One region of the Gracilibacillus sp. JCM 18860 genome, then DNA from elsewhere that is predicted to be linked to it. Evidence: riboswitches for the same ligand, from Rfam matches in the RefSeq annotation. Region 1 holds a riboswitch; each other region holds the start of a gene.
The links. A riboswitch is a leader RNA that binds a small molecule or an ion and turns the genes downstream of it on or off. The one in region 1 is predicted to bind S-adenosylmethionine.
Positions count from the first base shown of each region.

Region 1 (7,575 bases):
ATGGTGAACGACAATTAACTGATATCTCTTTATTAGAGAAAACAGGTCAAAGCCCATTACCAGATGCAGTGGAGGTTAATCCGTCAGAAATTAGTGAGCAGAACCAAGGGCAGTTAGTTGTAATCAAAGGAGCTACCATTTCCGAATTAGAAAAAGTGAATGATTATGGAACCTTTGAGTTTATGGCAACTACGAATGGACAAGCTGTATTAGTTCGCGTAGATAACCGTACAGGATTAGCCTATGATGCCTTCCCTTTTGAAAATGGTGACAAAGTAAATATCATTGGTGTATCTAGCGTATATAATGGGACATTTCAATTAAAGCCAACAAAAGTAGCTGATATTTCCGAATTTACCGAACAAGGTGAAGATGATCCTAATGAAGACTCTCCTAATTATGATCAACCGGAAGAAGATCCAACTACCGAGGACAACCCTAATAACGAAGAAAAGCCAACAGAAAATAATGGAGTAGAAGATCCTAATAATGAAGAAACCCCCAATGATCAAGACAAGGGGGGGAATTCTAGTAATAAGGATAAAATAGAAAATGAGCGCAACAACTCCAATAATGATAAAATCGCGGAGAATGAACAATCGAAGAATCCGCTACCTAATACGGCAACCTCTATTTTTGATCTAATGCTAGCAGGCGCTGGGCTAGTGCTGGCATCCCTCATATTATTTATGATAGGAAGAAAAAAGCAAAGAGTGTAAAAAAGAAAGATGCATCCTCATAAGCAAGGGTGCATCTTTACTATTTACTAACCTACTATTTATTTGTAACAGAATAGGCTTCTCTTACTTGTTTAGCAGCAGTAATCATATTTTCTAAAGCAGCAACGGTTTCCGCTTCACCTCGTGTTTTTAGACCACAATCTGGATTAATCCAAAATTGCTTAGCATCAATGGTTCTTAATGCTCTTTCGATATTTAATTTAATTTCTTCGACACTTGGAACACGCGGACTATGGATATCATAGACACCAAGTCCAATTTCCTTATCATACTTATTCTTCTCAAATGTATCAATTAATTCACCATGACTTCTAGATGTTTCGATAGAGATAACATCCGCATCTAACGCATCGATTACTTCGAAAATTTCACTAAATTCAGAATAGCACATATGTGTATGAATTTGCGTTGATGGCTTCACGGTTGCTGTTGAAATGCGGAAGGCTTTGATCGCTGCATCGAAATATGCTGGCCATTTCAAATGATCGAGTGGTAAACCTTCTCTAAGGGCAGGTTCATCGACTTGAATAATTTGTACTCCAGCTTTTTCTAATGCGAGCACTTCCTTCTCAAGAGCTAGTGCGATTTGATTTTGTACAGTGAATCGAGGAAGCTCCTCGTGGACAAACGACCAATTTAAAATCGTAACAGGCCCTGTTAACATTCCCTTCACTGGTTTCTTCGTTAAGGATTGGGCAAATACAATTTCTCTTACAGTCATTGGATTACTCCATGATACATCTCCCACTACTAGTGGTGGTTTTACACATCTAGAACCATAAGATTGAACCCAACCGAATTCAGTTACAGCAAAACCATTTAGCTTTTCACCAAAGAATTCTACCATATCGGTACGTTCAAACTCACCGTGTACGAGTACATCTAGATCAAGGTCCTCTTGAATTTGAATCCATTTTTTCGTTTCTATATCAATGAATTCAAGATATTCTTGATTAGTAATGTCCCCTTTACGCCACTTCGTACGGGTGCCTTTTACCTCAGCTGTTTGAGGTAAGCTTCCAATGGTAGTCGTCGGTAGTATAGGTAATTTTAACTCTTCTCGCTGTAGTCGGATTCTTTTACTAAATGGAATGGTCCTTTTGACTTCTTCCCCTTCTAGCTCCTTCAACTCCTGTGCAACAGATTGATTTTGGCGATAAGATGAATGAGCAAGCGCCTCTCTTGCTGTCTTACTTTCTTCTAGAATCGTCTGAATCGATGCTTTTCCTTTATTGGCACCTTCAGTGATCGCCTGAATTTCTTTTAGCTTCTCATCTGCAAAGCTAAGTCCATTTAATATAATAGGATCCATTTTACTTTCACTATCTTTTGTTACAGGGACATGTAACAGAGAGCAGGAAGGTTGTAAAATAATTGTCTCCACATCAACTGCTCCATTAATTTCTTCCACTAGTTCAAGGGTTGTGTCTAAGTCTGCACGCCATACATTGCGTCCATTGATGACTCCGGCAGCTAGAACCTTATCTTTCGGGAATCCCCATTTTTTGATTAATTCTAAGCTTTCACCATGAATGAAATCTAGACCTATCCCATTAACGGGAAACTGTACGACCTTTTGATAATGTTGAACCGTTTCAAAATATGTTTGTAGCAATATTTTTGCTTGGGGTGCTTCTGCACGTAAGGTCTGATAGGTTTTTTCAATGAGCTCTAACTCCTGATTAGAAATATTTGTCCCTAGAATTGGTTCATCAATTTGGATCCATTCTGCTCCAGCTTCCGTTAATTCGTTTAAAACTTGAGCATATAATGGCAGAAATTTCTCTACCCAGTCTGATAGTTCATTTTCTTCATAGCCCTTAGATAGTTTTACGAAAGTAACCGGACCAATTAGTACAGGTTTTCCGATAATTCCGAGCTTTTCCTTTGCTTCAAGGAAATAAGTTAATGGACGATTTTCGACAAGCTTTGGTGTTACATCATTTAATTCAGGTACAATGTAATGATAGTTTGTATTAAACCATTTCGTCATTTCAGCAGCAACTGCTTCCTTTGTACCACGTGCAATTCCAAAATACGTATCTAGTGATTTTTCGTCTAGGTCTTGAAATCTTGTAGGAATGACACCAAAGGAAAAAGCGGTATCAAGTACGTGATCATAGAAGGAAAAATCTCCAACAGGAATCCAATCAATACCTAGTTTTTGTTGTTTTTCTAGGTTAGCTAAACGTAATTTAGTAGTTTGGTTGATTAATGCTTTTTCTGTTATATTGTTTCCCCAAAAAGATTCAAGAGCATGCTTCCATTCTCTTTTTTCCCCGATTCTCGGATACCCAAGATTAGAACTGATGAATGTTGTCATATTTTATTCTCCTTTTTCTTTCATATTATTACAGCTAAAGGAATTCCCCGTTTTAGAAGTCTTACCTTATCTTTGCTGTTGATTTTGCTTTTGTTTTTTCATGGACATAATCGGTTAATTCAACGGTAATTTCGTAATTCATAAAAGGTGTGATGAGATAAATACCGTTGAAATAGGAAATAGCTGTATCAATTAATTCCTTTGCGATTTCTATTCCTTCACGGATCGCATCTGCTCGATTAGATCGGGCTTGCATTCTTGCCCTTACTTCATCAGACAGCTTCATCCCTGGAACTTCATGGTGTAAAAATTCAGCATTTTTATAGGAAACGAGTGGCATGATTCCGATAAAAATAGGTGCTTCTATATGCTTGGTTTCCCGAGCAAGTGCAATGATTTTTTCGTGACTAAAAATTGGTTGTGTTAAAAAATAATCTGCACCGTGCTCGATTTTTTTGTGCATTCTTTTCACAGCCTTTTCTAAGTTTGCGACATTTGGATTGAAGGCTGCAGCTACTTGAAAGGCGGTATTCTCTCTTAAGGAAGCACCAGAGAAGGATAACCCTTGATTACACTGCTTGATTAATCGTGTTAATTCAAAGGAAGTTACGTCAAATACGGATGAGGCACCAGGAAATCCACCAATTCTTGTAGGATCACCCGTTATTGCTAAAATCTCATGGAAGCCCAGTGTATGTAACCCCATTAGGTGTGCTTGCAGGCCGATTAGGTTGCGATCTCTACATGTGAGGTGGATAAGTGGTGTAACATTTAGATGGAGTTGTTTCATTTTGACAGCCATCGCTAAATTACTGATTCGCGGTGTAGCAAGTGAATTATCCGCTAAAGTAATCGCATCCACACCTGCATCTTCCAGAGCTTTCGCCCCTTTAATAAACTCATCAATTTCTAGATGCTTTGGTGCATCTAATTCAACAATAACGGTATGCTGTTTCTTAGCTTTATCCACCAATGTCGGATTCGACTGGACAGTTTGGGAAGAAGGGAGTGTGATCAGTCCTTCTTTCACCTGGACGGTTTTGTCTAAAATAGGTGTTAGTCCCTCAATACCATCCTTTAAGGCCCTAATATGCTCTGGGGTCGTTCCACAGCACCCTCCGATAAGACGTACTCCTTGATCTCGGAATTCCTTTGCACATCGTTTGAAATAATCTGTTTGCTTGCTGTAAACAAGCTTGCCGTTTTCATATGCTGGTAGACTAGCATTTGGAAATGCTGATAAGTGTGCTCGCTCAGGTAATGGTACGGCTTCTAGTGACTCAATCATATGGTGTGGACCTAAACGACAATTAACCCCAACGACATCTGCACCAAGTACTTCTAGCTGTGTTAATACATCAGCTAAGGACATACCGTTTTCTAAAATACCAGGCTCATGCATCGATACATTTGTAATAATAGGGAGGTCTGTTTCTTTTCTTGCAATTTCTAGAACAGCGGTTAATTCGTCGATGTCATAATAAGTTTCTAATAGGATGCCATCTACACCTTCTAATAGAAGGCTAAATAATTGTTCCTTGAAGCTCCTTATGATGTCTTTTTTGGATGTGACTAGCTTTTGAATTCCTCGAATTCCACCAATCGTCCCAAGTACAAATGTTTCATTTTTTGCTGCTTGTTTAGCTAATTGGACAGCACGTGTATTTATTTGGTGTACTTCCTCCTCCAAGCCAAATCTTGCTAGCTTAATATAATTGGCTCCATACGTATTGGTTTGGATGATATCTGCCCCAGCGTCAATATAGGATTGATGAACTTGGAGGACCTCTTCTGGTTTTGATAGATTATATGCTTCAAAGCATTGATCAACCCCATGTGCGTAAAGTAAAGTACCTATCGCACCATCTGCTATGAGGATATTTTCTTTGAGAGCTTGTAGGAGTGATGATGTCATTCTTTCACCTCTTTTCTTTTCATAATCATTTATAAAAAACAAGCAATCTCCACTATAATTGCTGTTTTTTGAACAAAAGGCCCAGAAAAACAAAAAAATCTTCATCCCTTGAAAGATGAAGACTCTATATAAATAGATCTCACGTTCCTCATCTTTCAAGCGTTGTTGCGCTTGCTGGAATTAGCACCTTGTCTAATAAAGACGGTTGCTGAGGTATCACAGGGCCAGTCCCTCCACCTCTCTTGATAAGAGTAAAGCTTTATGAAGTTTTGTTGTCATTATATTACATTATAAGTAAAATACTTTCAAGTCATTTTTAATAAAAAATTGAATTTTTTTCCTAGATTGTTATTCAACTTGTTTGATAACAAGAATGATGGTATCATTGAAAATGATTCTCATTAAAAAGGAGATTAGATGATGGCAAGTTTAAAAAATCTTATAAAAGAGCGACGCTCCATTTCAAACTATAAAGAAAATCCTGTTTCTAAGGAACTAATGAAAGATTTATTAAGTATAGCTGTCTGGGTGCCCAATCATAAAATGACTGAGCCGTGGCGTTTTGTATTTATAACAGGCGAATCAAAGAAAAAATTAGCAGAAATCAATCGAGAGGTAGCGAAAGAAAAAGCAAAGAATGCCTCTGGTGAGGAGCTAGAGCAGATAGGCGAAAATGGCTACCAAAAGATCATGAACGTTCCATTTATCATTATGGTTATTAATACGCTTCATCCTCAAGAAAAACTGAGAGAAGAAGATTATGCTTCGGCTAGCTGTCTTATTCAAAATTTCAGTTTGTTAGCTTGGGAGGAAGGATTAAGTGTTTTTTGGAAAACTGGTAAATTGTCGTTTTGTGAGGAGACAGCTGCACTTATCGACTTGAAGGATGATGAACGAGTAGTTGGCTTACTTCAAGTCGGCTATCCAGCGAAACAAGTTAACCCTATTCCTAGAATAAATGTGAATGATAGAATAACAGAATTAGACTAATAATCTTTGATGAAAAAGCTAAACTAAACGACTTGGCGTAAAGCCAAGTTTTTTTATTTCTGTTATAATTCATCACTTTCTAAGCAAAAAAAGTGCCGATGAAGCGATATCATCGGCAACCAAGAAAAAGGGGCTATCATTTTGTGAGAAAGCAATCCTTGCAGCATTGCTCAATTTGGAACATCTTTAATATATCAAATGAATGAAAAGCTAGTGTTAAATGTAAGTTAAGAAAGTGTAAACTTTTTCCTTTCGTCCCAATTTATTCGGTATAATAGGGATCAACAATTGCTGAAGAAGGAGAAAGAAAATGACATCCATATCTATTTGTGTAACGAGTGATATCCATGGTTATATTTATCCTACTAATTACCGAGAAGAAGTAGAGAAAAATATGGGACTAGCTAAGATAGCTTCCCTAATCGATAGAATAAGGTCAGAAAAAGAAGTAATTCTCGTCGATAATGGAGATTTCATTCAAGGGAGCCCATTTACTTATTATTTTGCTGCATATAAAGAAGCGAAAAGAAGTCCTTTAATAAAAATAGGAAATAGTTTACATTATGACATGGCGATTTTCGGAAATCATGAATTTAATTACGGGATAGAGTATCTCAAAAATGTAGTAAATAAAACAAATTACCCATGGTTAGCTGCTAATATATTAGACAAACACACAGGAGAACCTTTTTTTGGTACCCCATATGTAACAAAAGAAATTAATGGTATAAAAATAACCTTCTTAGGCATTACCACTCATTTTATACCACATTGGGAGGATCCAACACATATTCGTGATTTAGTCTTTGAAGATGCTTGTGAGGCTGCGCATAAATGGGTGAAAAAGGTTAGAGAAGAAGAAAGGCCAGATCTACTCGTTGTAAGCTACCATGGAGGGGTAGAAAGAGACCCGGAAACAGGGGAAGCGACAGAAGCCTTAACCGGTGAAAATCAAGCGTATCAAATGTGTGAAGAAATAACAGGTATCGATTTATTAATAACCGGCCATCAGCATCGATTTTTAACAACAACAATTAATGGGGTTCCAATCATTCAAACAGGCAGTAATGGGAAGGCTTTAGGAGAAATTGAGCTTGCCTTTAATAATAAAAAAGAGGTTACAAGTATTAAACCAAAGCTTCATTATGTGAAAGACGATATTCGATCAAATCAACCGACTATTGCGCTAATCGAGGAAGAAGAGAAGCTCGTACAGGAATGGCTGGATCAGCCAATAACGGAAGTGAAAGGTGATATGGAAATAAAAGACCCGTTTCAAGCAAGGATAGAGGAGCACCCGTTTATTGAATATATCAATACATTGCAAATGAAAGTAGCAGATGTTGACATATCATGCACGGCCCTTTTTCACAATCAATCACCCGGGTTTCCCAAGCATGTTACGATGCGAGACATAGTTTCAAATTATGTATATCCAAATACATTGAAGGTTTTAAAATTGCGAGGAAAGGATATAAAAGAAGCAATAGAAAAGAATGCTAGCTATTTTACCTTGAATGAAGCTGGTGAGTTAGCTGTAAATTCACTATTTTTAGAGCCGAAGCCAGAGCACTATAATTATGATATGTGGGAAGGAATTGAGTATG
Region 1 covers NZ_AP043868.1:3,093,510-3,101,084, forward strand. The annotation lists gene ACZ5R4_RS15685 (5'-nucleotidase C-terminal domain-containing protein) at 1-719, shown strand, start outside; gene metE (5-methyltetrahydropteroyltriglutamate--homocysteine S-methyltransferase) at 775-3,063, opposite strand; gene ACZ5R4_RS15695 (bifunctional homocysteine S-methyltransferase/methylenetetrahydrofolate reductase) at 3,125-4,978, opposite strand; SAM riboswitch class I at 5,124-5,230, opposite strand; gene ACZ5R4_RS15700 (nitroreductase family protein) at 5,399-5,968, shown strand; gene ACZ5R4_RS15705 (bifunctional metallophosphatase/5'-nucleotidase) at 6,279-7,575, shown strand, end outside.

Region 2 (7,575 bases), 1.5 Mb from region 1:
ATTCCAGTATCCCGGTTCATCACTATACCAGTAACCTAAAGGATCCTTAGAATCCTCAAAGACATTGTTTTCTACCAGTAGCTCAGCGCCCATGCGAGCATTGATTCCTGTATCAATAATCCCTTCGAAATAATTATTATATAAGTGACCTTCTCCATAACGGAAAGAAGGAACACGTGAATTTAGATCTTGAAAGTGATTGTGGTGAAAGGTAATATTTCGATCACCATCATCGCTATCGGAAGAGCCCATTAACATTGCTTTCCAGCTGTCGTGCACATAATTCCAAGAAAATGTAATATTATGGGCATCTCTTTTAACATCAAATAAACCATCATAATAATCTTTATCTACATTTAAGTCACCATACAGTTCATTATGATCTACCCATATATTATTAGAAGGACCCTCAATACTGATGGCATCCTTATCACCAGCTCTAACTTCATGGATCGTGAGGTTTCGAATGATCACATTATCTGCTCGCCATACTTTGATTCCTATTCCATCCAACTCTCCATTTGTACCAACACCTAAAATGGAAACATCAGAGACATCTTTAATATTGATCTTACTATCTGATGTATTGTTTGGTGTAATCGTACCATCAACATAAATCGTTAGTGGGGTATTATCATCCTTATTCTTTAGTGCCTGGATAATGTCATCTCCAGTTTGGGCTGTTATCGTATCTCCACCTTCTCCACCAGTGGTTCCACCATCAAAGGTAGCAAAGCCCGTCATACTAAAATCCGGTGTAGTTGCAGAAACAGATTGAAATGATAAACCGACAAGAAGAGTGAAAATTAGACTAGTTACAAACAATTTAACAAAATTTTTTCTCTTCATTTTCTCACGTCCTTTTCATTTTTTGTTCTATATATTCCGTCTCTAAACTTCAGCCCTCCTTTCTTTAAAGATAGTTTCATCATATCATGTATACGCTTACAGTAAATGATCATTATTTCAGATAAATGTTATTTATGTAATAATTAACCATCAGAAGTGAGTGGTGTTTATTTTTTAGTACAAAATGACCATCATTGTTGATGAATTCAGCAAAATACGACAAGGATATACCGCAATTTTTGCAGATACCTTTTTTTGGCTATTTTAGTCTATAGCTAACATAATGATTATTACTTCTAGGGTTATATCGTAGGTTCATTTTTTCTGTTATGCTATTCTAAATGAATTACTAAAAACAAGGAGGTCTACAATTGAAACAATTTGATGATTTACTTGGATTAGATGCATTAGGTCAAAAACAGCTACTTGATAATAAAGAACTTACTCCCCTTGAACTTACCGACTTTTATATTAATCAAATAGAAAAATATAACCCGATACTAAATGCAGTGGTTCTCGAAATGTTTGAAAGTGGTCGAGAACAAGCAAAGAAAATGCAAGCTACTAATGGAAAAGTTGCGGGACTTCCATTTCTGATAAAAGATTTAAATGCCATTAAAGGGGCTAGGCATACAAGTGGTTCTGTTATGCTCCAAGATGTCATCGCACCTGAAAATGATGAGATTGTTAACCGATTTGAACAAGCTGGCCTCATCTTCCTCGGAAAAACCAATACACCTGAATTTGGCTTTCTTCCTACCACTGAGCCCGAGCTTTTCGGCCCAACGAGAAACCCTTGGGATCTCGAACGCTCTCCAGGTGGCTCAAGTGGGGGATCTGCAGCAGCCGTAGCCGCTGGCTTAATACCCTTTGCTCATGCTAACGATGGTGGAGGATCGATTCGAATTCCAGCATCTGCTTGCGGATTGTTCGGTTTTAAGCCAAGCCGAGGGCGTTTGCCATATAGCCCTTATGTGAATCATTTCTCCATTAATCATGCAGTTACAAGGTCTGTTAGGGATAGTGCTGCATTGTTAGATATCTTAAATGGAGTTGGAAAACATACAATATATCCAAGCTTCAAGACATATACGAATTTTTTAGAGAACGTAACGAAAAAAACAAATAAACTAAAGATTGCTGTTCGCTATCAGCCTAATTCCCATGTTTCATTTGACAATGATACAAGAAAGAATATGGAAGAAACAGTAGAGTTAATGAAGGATTTGGGACATGAAGTCGTGGACAAAATGCCAACATTTGATTTAGATTCACTCGCACATCACTTTATTAATATTTGGCTTGGAAGTGGCTCTACCATTATAAAACATTCTGGACTAATGATAGGCCAAGAGGTGAATCGTGATAATGTAGAAAAGCTTACTTATGAGATTTTGGAATTCGGTAAAAATTTATCAGCCCTAGAATATGAGGAGTCACGTGTTTATATTCAAAGCGAAGCACAAAAAATATTAGAATTCCTTGAAGAAATAGATGTATGGATGACTCCAACCTTGAATCAGTTACCAAAAAAAATCGGAGAAAACAAAGAGACTAAGCAAACGGCCTATCAACAAATGTTAAATAATATGCTAGATTACAATCCACTAATGCCAATTGCTAATGCTACGGGACAGCCTGCAATGAGTGTTCCAACCTATTGGACTGAAGATGGATTACCGGTTGGGACCCACTTCTTTGCTAGACTCGGTGAAGATGACCTGTTACTTCAGCTAGCTGCCCAAATCGAAGAAAGACAGCCTTGGTTTCATCATTATAAAAGGATTAGAAAAAGTCTCTTGTAAATTGATATGCTCCCCCTAAAGTAGACACTTAAAAAAGTAAAACTACTTTAGGGGGATTTTTATGCGTTTAAATAGTAAGCATACAGCTGAAGAGTTGGAATGGTATATTCAAATGTATCTGAAAGATGGAATGAGTATTAAAGAATTACGTGAAACATTTGGTTTATTATTAAGTGAATCGGCCTTTCGTCAAAAGGTGCTGAGATACCAAAATCATGGTCTAAAAGGAATTCAAACGACATCAAGAAATAATCATTACAGTGAAGAGTTTAAACAGTCCGTTATTAACGAGTACCTCGTAGAATGTATACCCTTTAAACAATTAGCTCGGAAATATAATATTCCAAATCCTGATACTGTAAGAAGTTGGATCATCAAGTATACTAGAGGGGAAAAGAATCGGAGTTATTCTCCCAAACCCGAGGTGTATACGATGAAGAGTCGAAAAACGACACAAGAAGAGAGAATTGAAATCGTCAAAGATTGTTTAAATACTGGTTTATTGTATAAGGAAACAGCTAAAAAATATCAAGTTTCTTATAATAATGTTTATTCATGGGTTCAAAAGTACAAAGAGCATGGCCCTGACGGGCTGGTAGATGGACGAGGTCGCGGAAAGCCAGACAAGATCCAAACAGATGAAGAAAAGTTACGAACGGAAATTGAGGCATTAAAAGCACGAAATGAGTACCTTGAAACAGAGAATACTGCGTTAAAAAAGTTAGAAGAAGAGGAAAGAGAGTTGATGTTACGCAAACGCGGCATGAGGCCGAATACCAAACCATTAAAAAACTCGAAAAAAAGGGATTCAAAATAACCATACTTTGTGAAGCATTAGGTGTGAGTCGCTCGGGTTATTATAAGTGGTTCCATCGGAAACCAACAAAAACAGAGAAGCGCTTAAGACACTTGAGCGCTTGCATTCAAAAGATATATGACGAACATAAAGGGATTTATGGTTATCGTCGAATCACGATCTATCTCAACCACTTCCTTAACGCTCAAGTGAATCATAAATGTGTGTACCGCTTGATGCGCTTAGTAGGCTTAAAAGCCGTTATCCGTCGGAAACGTTACAACTATAGACCACATAAACCGCAACACGTGGCTGAAAATGTCCTAAATAGAGAATTTCAAGCAGAGTATAACGCGATGGAGGTCTTATTAACAGATGTCACTGAATTTAAGTACGGAGTTCATTCGAAAGCTTATTTAAGTGCCGTCTTAGATTATGGTGAAAATAAAATTGTAGCCTATAAATTATCCCGACATAATAACAATGCCTTAGTACGAGATACGATTACTCAGATTAAAGATACCATTATACCAGCGAAAACATTATTTCATAGTGATCGCGGCTTTCAATATACGTCCCATGGATTTAAACGTTTTGTGGAAGAACACTAGATTACCCAAAGCATGTCGCGTGTTGGTAAATGCATTGATAACGGTCCGATGGAAAACTTTTGGGGGATCATCAAGGAAGAGATGTATCGACTAACCACTTATAACACATTTGAGGAATTAGAAAAAGATATTGAGGCTTATATTGAATTTTATAATACAAAGCGCGTGACGTTGAAGATGGGGTTAAGAATTCCAGCATAAAAAAGCCATGCATGGAAACCATACATGGCACAAAATATTTTGTTTATTTACCTGTCTACTTGACAGGGGGCAGTTCAAATTAATACAAGAGACTGTATTTTAGATGAGTCACATTATCAGCAGCAATCGTTTCTATATTTTTAAGCTTTACTTTGCTATTTTGCTCAAATAAGCGAATTCCTCCACCAAGCAGAACTGGCGATACATGTAGTAGCATTTCATCCAATAGACCTTCTTGAATACATTGCTGTGCAATATGTGCGGTCCCGATACTAATATTTTTATCCTGCGCTGCTTTCTTCGCTTGCTCAACTGCACTTTTTATCCCATCTGTAACGAAGGTGAACGTTGTATTCTCTTCTATATAACTATCTGGTTTTTGATGTGTTACAACAAAGATAGGAATACCTTGAATTGGATGACTTCCACCCCATCCTTTTACAATATCGAAGGTTCTCCTCCCAACTATCATCGCGCCTGTATTAGCTACCGTATTGTCGAAAACTTTTTTATTTGTACTAGAAAGCTTGAAAAAATCGTTATAACTGCTTGATTCATTACCATCAAATAACCAATTTTGAATAAACTCTCCACCATCACCTAATGGCTGGATCTGACTATCATTTTGACCACTAATATAACCATCCAGAGACATCGAGATATCTAAAACAACTTTGCCCATTATCCTCCACCTTTCAAACAAAACTTTATCTTTAGCTTAACATATATTCCGAGGAGAAATTTCTTGTATCTTGCTAATAGTGACAGAGTTAGCTAAACAATAAAAAAGCAAGAGGTGTACTCCTGCTTTTTAAAATGCTGAAAAATCAATTCCATTCAATAAATGTGTAGCAACAATTAAGACTAATAGGTAGCCCGCAATTGTCCAGTACAAATCAAATTTCGGTTTTCTCATATGTACAAGGTAAAGATAAATATGAATTACCCCATATAGCATTAAGGCAAAAACATATGTAACGACAAACAAATCTACCATTAAAAATCCGAAAAATAAAATCACTAAACAAAAAACTAATGTAAAAGGAATATTCACAATCGCATATTTCGTTAACAATTCTTTATGATCCATTTTACGATCTCCGAAATACATTAAAAGTAAGTAAAGAGAAAAATAGCCGATTGCAAAGGTAATCATCCAAGATAAGATGCTCGTTATGATAAACATTACGCCCACATCTGCAAATAAGCTGAGCATTCCCTCAAATCCAAATTTATAGAAAAGAAAATAACAAATACCTATCAATAATGATAATGATAATAAAATTAGTGCACTCGTTTCCATACGGATTGTTCGAGTAGAGCTCACGATAGCATGTGGTCTTAAAATCGCATCCTTCAGAATACCCTTTGTCTCTTTTACACTTTCTCCAAAATCAAAATTTATGGAGGAATTGTTCTCTTTTTTCTCCTCATTTGAAACAAATCGTTCCTTTTCTGTTTCCTGTTCCTCTGCTACTTCCGTTTGTTGTAAATCTTCGGTGTTATGCTTCTCCATTCCATCACCTCTTAAAATAATATATTATATCACTCTTATAACCTACCATTAAATTGTCATTCATTCAATATTTTTCCCATCATTTAGTAGCAGAGAGAATGATTAACGAAAGAATGGCAAATTTTACAGGTGTAATTCCTAGTGAAACACTTGACTATAACTTGTTTCTAGTTGTAAACTAAAGAGCATTAACTTTCCTATATGTTCTTATCTAGAGAGGGGGAGGGACTGGCCCTATGAATCCTCGGCAACAACTCTTAAGAGTAATGTGCCAATTCCAGTAGCAAATAGCTAACAGATAAGAAGAGACATTCATCTTACTTCACCCTCTTCTTACTTTTGAAGAGGGTTTTTTATTATAGAAAAGAGGTTATTCTATGCTCAAAGTTGATTTATCTGGAAAGGTCGCCATCGTTACAGGTGGAGCAAACGGTATTGGAAAGTCTATTGTTCAGGCTCTTTTATCATCTAACGCAAAGGTTGCCGCTATTGATATTCAAGAAACCAAGCAGACAGATGATGAAAATTTATTCTATTTCCAGGCAGATGTCTCTAACAAAAATGATGTCCATAATATGATAAAACAGGTTATTCATCATTTTGGAAAAATAGATATCCTAGTGAACAATGCTGGCATTTCGACAATGGATTACTTTACGAAGATAAAAGAAGAAGATTGGGATAAAACAATGGATATAAATGCTAAAGGTGTGCAATTATGTAGCCAAGTCGTTGCGAATAAACTGAAGGATCAAGGCTTTGGAGGTAAAATTATCAATATTGCTTCACAGGCTGGAAAAAACGGCTATCGCCTAATGGGGAGCTATGTTGCCTCTAAGCATGCAGTCATTGGGCTTACTAAAGTGATGGCTCTCGAGCTTGCGCAAGACCAAATTAATGTAAATGCCGTCTGTCCTGGTATTATTGAAACGGACATGAAACGTAAAGAACGAGTGATTGGTGGTAATTTGAGGGGTTTGAATGAAGAAGCAATTAGAGAAGAGGACTTTTCACAGGTGCCACTTGGAAGAACAGGAACTCCTGAAGATGTCGCATATGTGGTGGTCTTTTTAGCCTCAAAATATTCGAATTACATGACAGGACAAGCAATTAACATAACTGGTGGCATGACCATGCATTAACCTATATAAACAGGAGGAATACAACATGACTCAACAGACTAAAGGGAAGGCCTCGGCATTATTCCCCTTACTCATATTTATATTGTTATTTATCGGCACAGGAGTGTTGACAAAGGATTTTTCTAATATGCCACTGAATGTGGCGGTCATTATTGCGGCAGCTGTTGCCATTTTCATGAATCGCAAAGTAAAACTAGCTAAAAAAATTGAAATCTTCACAAAGGGGGCTGGGCATGAAAATATTATGCTAATGTGCATCATTTTTGTGCTTGCAGGTGCCTTTTCGGAAGTAGCAAAAGGTATGGGCGCAGTTGATGCGACCGTGAACCTTGGGCTTTCCCTCCTACCTGCAAACCTTTTAATGGTAGGATTATTTTTAATTGGTTGTTTTATCTCCATTACAATGGGGACATCGATGGGAACTGTCGTCGCACTTACTCCTATTGGAATTGGTATTGCTGATCAAACGGATATTCCTATGGCATTAGCAATGGCTACTGTGATTGGTGGGGCTATGTTTGGTGATAATCTATCGATGATTTCGGATACTACGATCGCTTCCGCACGAACCCAAAACACTTCGATGAGCGATAAGTTTAAAACAAACTTTTTTATCGTTCTTCCCGGCGCATTGATTACTGCACTTATATTATGG
Region 2 covers NZ_AP043868.1:1,611,896-1,619,470, forward strand. The annotation lists gene ACZ5R4_RS08325 (pectate lyase family protein) at 1-849, opposite strand, end outside; gene ACZ5R4_RS08330 (amidase) at 1,221-2,654, shown strand; gene ACZ5R4_RS08335 (helix-turn-helix domain-containing protein) at 3,088-3,471, shown strand; partial or broken gene ACZ5R4_RS08340 (IS3 family transposase) at 3,429-4,061, shown strand; gene ACZ5R4_RS08345 (IS3 family transposase) at 4,074-4,262, shown strand; gene ACZ5R4_RS08350 (dihydrofolate reductase family protein) at 4,342-4,944, opposite strand; gene ACZ5R4_RS08355 (hypothetical protein) at 5,074-5,778, opposite strand; SAM riboswitch class I at 5,983-6,083, shown strand; gene ACZ5R4_RS08360 (SDR family NAD(P)-dependent oxidoreductase) at 6,156-6,920, shown strand; gene ACZ5R4_RS08365 (Na+/H+ antiporter NhaC family protein) at 6,916-7,575, shown strand, end outside.
Region 2: another riboswitch for S-adenosylmethionine. It lies ahead of ACZ5R4_RS08360 (SDR family NAD(P)-dependent oxidoreductase); the one in region 1 lies ahead of ACZ5R4_RS15695 (bifunctional homocysteine S-methyltransferase/methylenetetrahydrofolate reductase).

Region 3 (7,575 bases), 890 kb from region 1:
CTTTTTCATAAAGCTTTTTGACGCCAGGATGGGAATCATCTGTTGTACCATAAACATTTTGAGCTTCTTTCTTTTTGTCATAGCGATAGGCTTCCTCCAAATCGAGAATACCGTATAATACACCGTCTTCACCATATAGGGCAACAGGCTTTCCAATCGTTAGTTTATCGACCTCTTCTTCTGTAACGGCAAGTGTAATCGGAATACTCCAGACAGTACCATCAGCAAGGTGTAAATTGTCTACGACCTCGAGATAATCATTCTCTCCCAAAAAGCCCGTGAGTGGACTAAAGCCACCAATCGAAATTAATTCTAAATCAGATACGCCCCATTTATTGATAGTAAGTGATGGATAATCTTGCGCTCTTTCTATTGCTTTTTCTCGTTCCGCCCCTTTTAGTTCTCTGTTAACTAATTTCCCGCCGTGAGCGGCTATTGTTTGCTTTGCTTCTTCTTTTAATACGGTCATTATAAGACTCCTTTCTTTTCTTTGTGGAAGTTTCGTCCATCATAAACAGCATCGACATAGCCTTTACGAATAACGAAGTCACCGAAATACTCATCTTCTTCCTTTTCTGTAGCATATTCTCTAAATAATTCTTGGAGGGTTGCTAGTATTTCTGCTTCTGCGATATTTTCCTTATATAATTGGTTTAGTCTGTCCCCAATAAAGCTTCCACCTAAATAAAGATTATACTTACCTGGTGCTTTGCCGATGAAGGCAATCTCTGCGAGCGCTGGCCTTGCGCATCCGTTTGGACAGCCGGACATACGGATTACGATTTCTTGCTCTTTTAAGCCTTCTTTCTCCAAAATATCTTCAATCTTGTCGATTAAAGAAGGGAGGTAGCGCTCAGATTCTGCCATTGCTAGGCCACAAGTGGGAAGCGCCACACATGCAATCGAATTTTTCCGCAGCCCTGAATATTGCTTTCCCTCTGTTAGGCCATAAGCATCGATGATTTCCTGAATTTTTTGCTTTTTCTTTGCGGTAACATTGGCAATAACTAAATTTTGATTTGGTGTAAGGCGGAAGTCTCCGGTATGAATATTGGCAATCTCACGCAGTCCTGTCATTAACTTATAATCCTCTGTATCCTTCACACGCCCATTCTCAATAAATAAGGTAAGATGCCATCTGTTTTTCCCTTTTACCCAGCCATAACGATCTCCATTATGGTCAAAGTGATAGGGCTTCGCTTCTTCTAGCTCGTATCCGAGGCGATTAGTGAGTTCTTCTTTAAACCAATCCAAGCCATAGCGATCAATCGTATATTTAAATCGGGCATTTTTACGGTCGCTTCGATTACCATAATCTCGTTGGATTGTTACGACCTTTTCAGCTACATCAATTACATTCTCTTTTGCGCAATAGCCAGCAATTCTTCCTAATTGTGGGTAAGTATTTGTATTGCCATGGGTAGAGCCCATTCCACCACCTACCGTAATGTTAAAGCCGATCACTTCATTGTTCTCAATAATCGCAATGAGTCCAAGATCCTGTGAAAAGACATCAATATCATTGGAAGGAGGTGCGGCAATTCCGATTTTAAATTTTCGTGGTAGATAGGTTTTGCCATAGATCGGTTCTTCCTCTTGTTTGGAATCGATGATTTTCTCATTATCTAGCCATATCTCATGATAGGCACCCGTTTTAGGTGAAAGGTAGTCACTAATACGTTGAGCCCAGTTTTGTATTTGTTCATGAACCTCCGACTGGTATGGGTTCGGATTACACATCACATTACGGTTGACATCACCACAGGCTGCAATGGTCGTCATTAGCTCTTCATTAATGGTTTTAATCGTGTCCTTTAGATTCCATTTCAAAATACCATGGAGCTGGAATGCCTGTCTCGTGGTTAATTTAATCGAATGATCCCCATATCTTTGGGCAAGATCATCGACTGCCAGCCATTGTTTTGGTGTAGCGACACCCCCAGGAATAGCCACACGAAGCATAAATTGATAGGCAGGCTCTAATTTTTGTTTTCTTCTTTCATCTCTTACATCTCGATCATCCTGCTGATAGCTCCCGTGGAATTTTAAAAGCTTTGTATCATCATCGGAAATAGCGGCAGTTAGTGGGTCTTCTAAGCCTTCTTTTATTGTCCCTCTTAGGAATCGACTATCTTCTTTTAATTTTTCTATTGGATCAAGCTTCTTTTGATCTTGATTTGCCATAAAACTTCTCCTCTCCCTATTTCTTATTAGACTCCTGATTCCTCTGTGTTAATAGACATCACGTTGGTATCTTTTTTCTTGCTTTAATTGATTCAAAAAGGCTTCTGCCTCTGTAGAGCTAAGCTTTCCTTCTTGTTCAATAATGGTTAGGAGTGTTTGATGCACATCCTTTGCCATTCGCTTTTCGTCTCCGCAAACATATATATGTGCACCTTGTTCCAGCCAGGAAAATAATTCTTTTGCTTTTTCTAGCATTCGATGCTGCACATATATCTTTTCAGCAGAATCTCTTGAAAATGCAACATCCATCCTGCTTAGATAGCCATTCTTTAGCCAATTTTGCCAATCGACCTGGTATAAAAAGTCTGATCGGAAGTGTTGATCACCAAAGAATAGCCAGGTTTTCCCCTTTAATTCAAGCTCTTCTCGTTCCTCTATATATCCTCTGAATGGAGCAACTCCTGTTCCTGGACCAATCATAATAACAGGTGTGCTATCATCAAAAGGAAACTTAAAATTCGGATTTCGATGAACATATACATTCAATTGATCACCAGGTTGAATTCTCTCTGCAATCTCGCCTGAGCACACGCCATGACGATCACGTCCATGGGTGTGGTAGCGAACCGTAGCAATCGTTAAGTGAACTTCATCAGGATTTGCCTTATAACTGCTTGAGATCGAATATTGTCTTGCAGGAATTTTCCTTAACCAGTGCATAAGGGAGGCAGGGTCCAAATTGCTCGGTGTGAAATCAAGGATTAGATCTAGTAAGTCCCTGCCATGTATATATTCCCTCATCTTGTCACTATCCTCTATTAGCTTGGTAAGCTTTTCATTATCAAAAAATCCTGCAGCTTTTTCGAGCATTCCTTTTGTTAGTTTTGTAATTTCAAAGATAGAGGTTAATGCCTCTTGGATCGAGCGAATTTCCCCTTGCTTGTTTATAGGTATCGTTTGTTCTGCATTCCAATCTAGTTTATTGATGACTGCCTGAACAAGCTCGGGATTGTTCTTTGGATAGATAGCTAGACAATCGCCTGGTTCATAGCTTAGGTTAGAGTTTTCTAATGACAATTCAATATGTCTCGTTTCCTTGTTCGAGCCTCTTCCACTTAGGTCTATATTTTCTAGGACCTCTGCTGGGTATGGATTACTCTTGGAGTATATTGGTGCTTCTGCAGGGGAGGAGGGGACCTGCTGCTCTGAAGCCTGAGTTTGGCTGTCCTCGTTTAATACTTTTAATACACCATTCATCCATTCCTCGGCTAATTCTTCATAATCGACATCACAATCCACGCGTGGGTGAATACGTGTAGCACCTAATTCCTCTAAACGTTTGTCAAAATCCTTCCCTGTTTGGCAGAAATGCTCATAGGATTCATCCCCTAAAGAGAGGACAGAGAATCTTACACTATCTAACTTAGGTGCTTTTCTTCCTAATAAAAACTCATGGAATTGTATCGCATTATCTGGTGGATCTCCTTCACCGTGTGTCGCGGTAACAATTAAGAGATCCTCCACTTCTTTTAATTTCTTTGCCTTAAAATCATCCATGCTTGAAATCACGGTTTTTCGATCCGATGCCTTTAATTGATCATTCAACTGTTCGGCAATTGTTTGACTGTTCCCTGTTTCTGATCCATATAAGATAGTAATGGTTCTTGTTGCTGTCTCGCTCGTTTTAGTCACTTGCTTCGTCGTTTCAGGTGGTGCTGCTGATTGAGATGCAGCAAGGTAGCCGGCAAGCCAATTTTTCTGTGCATCGTTTAAGGTTGGCAATAATTGATTTAAAATTTCTGTTTGTCGTTCATCAAATGGGCTGTTAACCACTTGTAAGGCCAATAAGATCACCTCTCCATTATATTATGTTATGGGAATATTATTTGATTTTCATTATTCCGATAGTTTTACTTAGTTATAGACATAAAAATTTAACCATCTATTTTCTATGGTGTCGTTGTAGTGTGTAAACCACATTCTGTTTTGTTAAAAGAACTCCACCTACCAGCACGCTCATCGTCTGAATTAGTGACAGGGGAGGTACAAGGTATACATCCAATGCTTGGAAAGTTCTGATCATGTAAAGCGTTGTATGGGAGGTTGTGTTTTTTGATGTAGTCCCAAACATCATCCCAGGTCCAATAGATAAGGGGACATATTTTAACAGATTGGAATCTTTCATCCTTGTTAACAAATTGAGTCTTCGCACGACTTAGGGATTGCTCTCTTCTAAGTCCGGATATCCAAGCAACAGCTCCGCTCAGAACCTCCTCTAATGGTTTTACTTTTCGAAGGTAGCAGCATTGATCAGGATTTCTCTTCCAAAGAGCGGATCCATGTTTTTCTGCTTGCTCCTCTACTGTTAATTCAGGTTGCTTCATCGTTATTTGTAAGGAAGGATATTTGTTTTTCACTTCATCAATCAGATCATAGGTTTCTTGAAAATGTAAGCCTGTGTCGAGAAAAACTAATGAAGCATCTGGCTTCACTCTAGCAATTAAGTCTATTAGGACCATACTTTCTGCCCCAAAGCTACAAGCATAAACGAGTGAGTCTCCATAGCTTTTGTAAGCCCAATTAATGATTTGCTCAGCCCCTTTTGTCGGGTCATCTTCACCAGGCGTGAACTCATTCCAAAAACTTTCTTCATAATGAGCATAGGTAATTGCTTGTTCTGACATATTTCTCCTCCTTTTAATCGTCTTTCTCATCAAAAAAACTTCTTATCTGTTCAGATAAGAAGTCTTGTAATCAATCTACACTTCTTATCTTTCGGGATACAACCTAAAGCTGTCCCGCAGGATTTGGCACAGTGTTCATTTGTAAGAACCTGTTGCCGAGGATTCACTGGGCCTGCCCCTCCACCTCTCTGGATAAGAATTCCTTTTATGAATATTTAATGTAATGATAAACCGAATAACAGGAAATGTCAACATGATTTTTTGTAAAAATTGTTAATATATATTTTTATATATATGCAAATAGTCCAATAGATGGGACGAAAATGGGCAGCTAGACCGCCCATTTTATCACCTTAACTGAGAATTTCCTCTGTTTTAGCTAATGTCTCTTGGGAAAGTGTGATGCCAGATGCCTTTGCATTTTCTTCGATTTGTTCTGGACGACTTGCTCCCACAAGTGCGCTCGCTACATTTTCTTGACGTAGGATCCACGCAATGGCTAATTGAGCAAGGGATAGGTTTTCATTTGCAGCAATGGCCTTCAATTTTTCTACTTTTTCTAGATTGTCTTCCGTTAGAATACGTGATAGATTCATATCCTTTTGAGCTGCCCGACTGTTTTCAGGAATTGCTTGTCCTTTTTTATATTTACCAGTTAGTACACCCTGTGCAAGTGGAGAGAAGACAACCTGTCCAATTCCATGCTTTTTACCTACAGGGATCACTTCTTTTTCGATGTAGCGTTGAAGCATACTGTAATTCGGTTGATTGACGACAATACGATCAAGCAATTTTTTGTCAGCTAGATGAATAGCTTCTGTCATTTGCTCTGCCGACCATTCACTAACACCGATATATAAAACTTTTCCCTGTCTAATTAAATCATCAAGCGCTCGTAATGTTTCCTCTAAAGGGGTGTCTTGGTGGTATCTGTGACAATAGTAGATATCGATATAGTCAAGTCCAAGTCGCTTTAAGCTCGCGTCACATTGTTCTACGATGTGTTTTCTCGATAAGCCGTGGTCGTTTGGACCATCTCCCATTTTTCCGAAAACTTTTGTCGCAAGCACATAGGAGCTCCTCGGGTATTTTCTTAATGCTTTACCGACGACCTTTTCTGCATCCCCTCGCATATAGACATTTGCTGTATCAAAAAAGTTAATGCCAAGCTCATAGGCTTTATCAATAGAGGCGATTGCTTTCTCTTCTTCAACATACCCTCCATATGTAAGCCAGCTTCCTAGACTAATTTCACTTACTTTTAATCCAGTATTTCCTAAACGGCGGTATTGCATATCGATCACTCCTTGTTATATTTTAAGCGCTTTCCTAAATAGTATAAAATAGAAAGAAGGAGGTTGCTAGTAATCTGTTTTCAGATCATTCACTAAATCAACGGTGCATTTCGTTCACAACCAGTTTATAATAAAGGAAGACTTCTACCATCGGAGAAATTACAGACGTTAGTTTAAGGAAAATGGAGGATCAAGATGCGTTATTTCTACTGGGCATGGCTTATTATTTGGTTTATCACCTGGACGGGGACAACATGGATGGGAATTCAAGCGGGAGGTAGTGTTGCCTTTCTATTTATGATGTCCGCTTTTGGCTTAGGAGTTTTATTTTTTACCTCTGTCGTAAAATACAAACAGAAGATGCATTTTACTCTATGGCTGCTTTTTCTCGTGATTATCACCATAGCTTTTATTTTACCTAGTTTTTCAACACTCAATCCTTTCGTTTTCCTTTTATTTCTTCTTGTTTTAGTAAGTGCTGCAGAAACCTTTCAAAAACATTACTTTTGGACGATTATGATTCTTGTTTTTCTTTTGTTAACCATTTTTACTTATCCGTATTTTAGCCTTTTTAATGGTTTAATCTTTTGCTACATCTATGTATTAATAGCCATAGGATTATCGATCTATCAAATGAATGCTACAAGATTAAGAGAATTAGAGCTGCGTTATAAGACTCTATTACATACACACCGGCAATTAAAACGTAATTCGATCACACAGGAAAAGCATATTAGAGAGCAGGAACGAGTAGTAATCGGTCGAGAGATTCACGATCGAGCTGGTCATTCCTTGACCAATTTGCTTATGTTAATTGAAACATTTCGCCTTAAAAACGAAAATGATCCAAAGGATTGGGAACAGGTAAAATCATTAGCGCAGGAAAGTCTTAACGAAACACGCCAAGCAGTAAAGGCACTACAAAATGAACAGATTACTGGGATGTCTGCCGTTATTCAATTAATTCGGAAGATTGAAGCAGAACACTTCCTTTCGATTACCTTTTCTATGAGACAAAATGCGCTTTCTGTATCTTTAAGTCCAACACAGGCGAGTGTTGTTTATCGGTGTATTCAAGAAGCACTAACCAATGTGATGCGTCACAGTGATTCAAAGAAAGCAGAGATCATTTTTGAGGCTCCTGGCAATAGTCATTTTCGACTGGAAGTTCATAATGCGCTATCCCGTCCGATACAATTAACAGAAGGATTTGGCCTAAAATCGATGCGAAAAAGACTTCAAGCAATAAATGGTCATTTGGAGGTTCTCGCATATGATAGTCAATTCATTGTTCGGGGAAGCTTCCCGATTAACCAAAAGGATGAGGAAAATTGATTAAAATCTTATTAGCAGAGGATCAGGTATTGGTGAGACAAGGGATCAAAATGATGATCGAAACAGATCCCGATTTA
Region 3 covers NZ_AP043868.1:2,206,780-2,214,354, reverse strand. The annotation lists gene sat (sulfate adenylyltransferase) at 1-469, opposite strand, end outside; gene cysI (assimilatory sulfite reductase (NADPH) hemoprotein subunit) at 469-2,184, opposite strand; gene ACZ5R4_RS11100 (assimilatory sulfite reductase (NADPH) flavoprotein subunit) at 2,233-4,029, opposite strand; gene ACZ5R4_RS11095 (phosphoadenylyl-sulfate reductase) at 4,134-4,868, opposite strand; SAM riboswitch class I at 4,950-5,067, opposite strand; gene ACZ5R4_RS11090 (aldo/keto reductase family protein) at 5,222-6,163, opposite strand; gene ACZ5R4_RS11085 (sensor histidine kinase) at 6,359-7,498, shown strand; gene ACZ5R4_RS11080 (response regulator) at 7,495-7,575, shown strand, end outside.
Region 3: another riboswitch for S-adenosylmethionine. It lies ahead of ACZ5R4_RS11095 (phosphoadenylyl-sulfate reductase); the one in region 1 lies ahead of ACZ5R4_RS15695 (bifunctional homocysteine S-methyltransferase/methylenetetrahydrofolate reductase).